DNA from 2 places in the Levilactobacillus sp. LN180102 genome. Region 1 is predicted to be linked to the other one. Evidence: a T-box and tRNA genes for the amino acid it is inferred to sense, from the RefSeq annotation. Region 1 holds a T-box; the other holds one or more tRNA genes.
What was found. The T-box of region 1 lies ahead of tyrS (tyrosine--tRNA ligase). A T-box ahead of a tRNA ligase gene usually reads a tRNA of that ligase, here a tRNA-Tyr.
Positions count from the first base shown of each region.

Region 1 (2,470 bases):
GTGAAGATTCAATCTGGGTATCATCCACTAACCATTCCACAATATTCTTCTTGGCTGGACTAACCGTTACCGCTGGCATCTTCTTGAAGCCTTGTTCAATTTCGCTCGCCGTTAACGCCGCAACATCCCCGGAGAATAATGCCTTCGTGATATGCTGGGCCTCCACCACGGCCTCTTTCCCATGAACAAACGCCGTAACTTCTTCAGCCAACCGAATTTGTGCTTCCCGTTTTTCTGGATGGGTAGCTACAGCATCTGCCAATTGTTTAATCTCATCTTGATCTAAGAACGTAAAGTACTTCAAGAACTTGATAACATCCCGATCATCCGTATTAATCCAGAATTGGTAGAATTCGTAAGGTGATGTCTTTTCGGGATCTAACCAAATATTGCCGCCTTCCGACTTACCAAACTTCGTGCCATCAGCTTTCAACAATAATGGAATCGTTAGCCCGTAAGCCTTAGCATCCGCACCCTTTTGCTTATGGATCAAATCAATTCCGGCCGTGATATTTCCCCATTGATCGGCACCCCCAATTTGGAGTTGTACATCTTCTGCTTCATATAGATGTAGAAAATCAATGGATTGCAGAATTTGGTACGTGAATTCAGTGTAAGAAATCCCAACTTCCAATCGAGAAGCCACGACTTCTTTGTTTAACATGTTATTGACGTTAAAGAGCTTCCCATAATCACGAAGAAAATCTAATAAGGAAACTTTAGACAGCCAGTCGTAGTTGTTAACAATTTTAAAGGAACCGTCTTGACCAAAGAGATGTTCCATTTGCTTCGTCAAGCACGCTTCATTATGATGCACCTGATCCATTGTTTGTAAAACCCGTTCGGCCTTCTTACCAGAAGGGTCCCCAATTGACCCAGTCGCCCCACCAATTAAAATATGCGGCCGGTGTCCCGCTAGCTGGAATCGTTTCAAAATCATGAAAGGAATCAAGTGTCCAATATGCATAGAATCTCCCGTGGGATCAATTCCTGCATAGAGCCCCACTGACTTCTCATCGACCAATTCGGCCAACCCAGCTTCATCAGTCTGCTGATTGATCGCACCTCGCCACTTTAACTCATCAATAATTGACATACGCTCGTCCTCCTAATTATTTCTCCAATAAAAAAGTCCCCAATGGTTAAAACCATCAGGGACGAATTGAAATCCGCGTTACCACCCAAGTTGTTGTCGATTGACAACCGCTCGTCATTGTTAACGGAATGACCCGCCGACACCTCGGCCGCTCCACAGGGTAATTCATGGCCACGGACGTTTTGACTCCCAGCACCGTCAAATCTCTCAACCGGAGCCGCCACCACTACTGAACTGCTTCTTTGCTTATGCACTCGATGATACCGGGGTCCTGTGTAAAAGTCAATACACCATTATCAAAAGAGCGTCGTCATCGTCGCCCAGACAATCTGAATATTTAATACCGTCAAGATGGCCGTACAGCCCCAAGCCAACGCAGTTACCCACCACCGATTAACCCACCGAGTGCCCATAATCCGTTTTGATGATGTAAAAATCGTCAGCGGAATCATTGAAAATGGCAACGCAATGGACAGGAAAACCTGTGAATTAACCAGGAGTCGATCCAACGCCTGCTCACTACCACCATACAAGATGGTCACAATAATGACAGGGGCGACAGAAATCAACCGGGTCACTAGGCGCCGAACCCAAATGGGTAATCGCATATTGATAAACCCTTCCATGATCACCTGTCCCGTCAAGGTTCCCGTAATCGTTGAATTCTGACCGGAGGCAAGTAACGCAACTGCAAAGAGCGTCGATAATACGGGTGATGCCACTGCTCCCGCCAATCGATTGTCTTGCAACGCATCATAGAGCTGGCCAAACGTTCCCAGTGCACCAGCATCTTTACCGAAAAACATCGCCGCACCTAACAATAGAAGTAAACAATTGATAATAAAAGCGCCAAATAGCTGAATATTCGAATCCCACGCTGTAAATTTAACTGCCCGCACCATTTCAGCTGGGTCCTGCCGATCAAACTTTCGCGTTTGCGCAATCGATGAGTGCAGGTATAAATTGTGCGGCATAACTGTTGCCCCAACAATTCCCAACGCCATCGTCAACTGTCCCGGCCGCATAATCTCCGCTTGTGGTACAAAGCTCGCTACTGCTTGCCCCATACTAGGTTGGGCGATGACAACCTCATATGCGAAAACCACTAGAATCACTAAAATCAAGCACAGGACAATCGCCTCAATTTTCCGAAAACCTAATCTAGTTAATAATAGTAGTAATAAAACGTCTAAAACCGTTAATGACACCCCTAAAATCAAAGGGACACCAAACAAAAGTTTTAAAGCAATCGCTCCCCCAATAACCTCGGCAATATCCGTTGCCATAATGGCCAACTCCGTCATGACCCATAGCACCGCGCCAATCCGCTTCCCCGTATGTGCCCGAGTTGCTTGGGCCAAATCCATCTGCGTC
Region 1 covers NZ_JBNIIX010000005.1:124,387-126,856, reverse strand. The annotation lists gene tyrS (tyrosine--tRNA ligase) at 1-1,096, opposite strand, end outside; T-box leader at 1,151-1,348, opposite strand; gene ACP4IT_RS05025 (Nramp family divalent metal transporter) at 1,393-2,470, opposite strand, start outside.

Region 2 (2,470 bases), on a different contig from region 1:
ACTGGGCCAACGGCTTCTACCTGTTGATCAAACCGAATATAACCATCGTCAATTACGGTTTCACCCGTATAAATCTGCGCGTGCTTTAAAACAATACTCATGAGTCTCCTCCTCAATATTTACCAGAAGTGGTCAATACACTCATTATAATCGGTATAGACCAGAAAGACAACTCATGTTATTCTTTTAGGCTGGATCGCCGGCATCACGCTTAATGGTCGCATCAATGCCCTTAACAACGGCCGTCATCAACCCCGCTTCTTCCATCGCTAGCAATCCCGCAACGGTACTGCCTCCGGGTGAAGCGACTTGATCAATCAAGGCAAACGGAATTTTGTCACTTTCCAAAACCATTTTGGCGGACCCCAAAGTGGCTTGTGCTGCAATTTGGGTAGCCTGTGCCTTGTTTAAACCGTGCTTGACACCTGCTCGGCTGAGACTATCAATAAAGAAGTCGATGTATGCCGGTGAACTCCCTGCTAAGGCACTAAAGACACCAAATTGGTCTTCTGCCAAAGTCGTCGTTGACCCAATTGTATTGAACACCCGTAAAGCAGCATCTAAATCAGTACCGGTCAAGCGAACATTTGCTGCCACAGCGGTCATTCCGGCCCCCACTTCAACGTTAACATTTGGGAGTGTCCGTAAAATCGGAACGTTATCTCCCAAAATGTCAGCCATTTCAGCTAAAGATAATCCAGCCACAATGGAAATCACTGTGGTCTGCCCATCAGCGACTTGCGGCTTGATTTCTTGTAACACACTCGCCGCAACGTTCGGTGTCACTGCAACCACGACTAAGTCGCTTTGACCAACAACATCGCTATTTTGTTCCGCCGTCTGTAATCCATGAGCTTGGGCGTAGGATTCGTAGCTTTCTTTACGATGACTGTGCACCACAATTTCCGTTGGCGCAAACGTCTTAGCCTGCAATAAGCCACCAATAATGGCTTGAGCCATCCCGCCAACGCCAATAAATCCAATCTTCATGCCGCTTCCTCCTTGATCAATAAACATTCTATCGCTAACTAAGGTCCTCATAACTGGTCTAGCAATGATGAACCTAATAAACTAACGAGATCGCTAGTAAAGACACAAATGGTCTGGAGCAATTGTTAGTTTGACTTTAGCGAAAATTGTCGAAATTGTCAATTTTTAATGGCTTGCGGGTGGAAAAAAGCGCATAAAAAAACCAGTCACACACCGTGACTGGTTCTTAGTTGGGCTAGCTGGGTTCGAACCAGCGCATCACGGGATCAAAACCCGTTGCCTTACCACTTGGCTATAGCCCAATAATAAAATGGTGGGGAGTGGATTCGAACCACCGAACCCGAAGGAGCGGATTTACAGTCCGCCGCGTTTAGCCAGACTTCGCTACCCCACCAAAAGATGAATCGTCGTAACGAATCAACTTCACTATCATACAAAAATATGCATAAACCGTCAAGCACTTTTTGCGACTTTTTTCATTTTAGCGTCAAAAAGTGTAATCGTTGCCGCCATTCGGTCATAAAATCCGTCTGGGTCCACTCATTAATGCGGCGGTTATAATAACCCACTGACTGATTATAATACGTGGTATTGCCAAAAGTCTGCGGCCTAAAATGCCGATGGACGTGACCGAACTGGACCACCGGAACGTGATAGCTTTCTAATAAGCGTCCCAAGCGGGGGCTCCCCAGCATGGCATTGGCCATATTCCAAAATCGGTCATCCGTTGTATAGCGGATATACGCTTGCCGTGGCACAAAATGTGTCATGAATAAGACCCGCTTGTGAACCAATTGCGCCTGTTGGAGTTGTACCGTTACTTGGGCTAATACCCGATCCATACGGGCAACATCGCCCTGTGGCTGATCGATACTGCCATCCACCCAAAAGGCCCGTTTCCACGTCGCAAAATCACGGCCCCACAGATTGTGGGCAAATTGATAGTCATACCAGCCGTTATTGCCGATTATTTGCCAGTTAGTCCCCGCCACATCTAAATACCCACGATGCAAGTAAGTGGGCGCTAGCGGCGATTCTAGGCCCGCATACGTGACATCATGAAGCATATCATGGTTGCCAGCAATAAATCGAACCTGGGCTGGTGCAATTAGCCGCTGCAGTTGCTCGACTGCCGCCAACGATTGGGCAAAATGGTTGGTTAAATCACCAGCGATTAAATACACACCAACCCGCTGCGCAATTAAATAAGCTGCCATCTGCGGTAAGATCTTAGCGGTATCTTGCTGATTCACATCGAAGTGAAGATCACTGGTTAAAGCTACTCGAACGATAGGCCCATCTCCTCGATTAAAAAAGTGCTACTCCGATAATAGAGTAGCACTTTTAGCAGTGAATTAAACTTATTTAATTCCAGCCATTAAATTCTTAATTGGTTTAACTAGGGCAACCATAATAATACCAGCGACAATGGCAACAATCGCGACGCCTAAGAAGTAATTAGCTTCATTTCCTGGTGTAT
Region 2 covers NZ_JBNIIX010000018.1:46,670-49,139, forward strand. The annotation lists gene nagA (N-acetylglucosamine-6-phosphate deacetylase) at 1-101, opposite strand, end outside; gene proC (pyrroline-5-carboxylate reductase) at 187-990, opposite strand; tRNA gene ACP4IT_RS10430 (tRNA-Gln) at 1,221-1,292, opposite strand; tRNA gene ACP4IT_RS10435 (tRNA-Tyr) at 1,302-1,384, opposite strand; gene ACP4IT_RS10440 (metallophosphoesterase) at 1,467-2,282, opposite strand; gene ACP4IT_RS10445 (peptide MFS transporter) at 2,352-2,470, opposite strand, start outside.
Region 2: it has a tRNA-Tyr gene. The T-box ahead of tyrS (tyrosine--tRNA ligase) is inferred to sense a tRNA for this amino acid. The anticodon was not compared.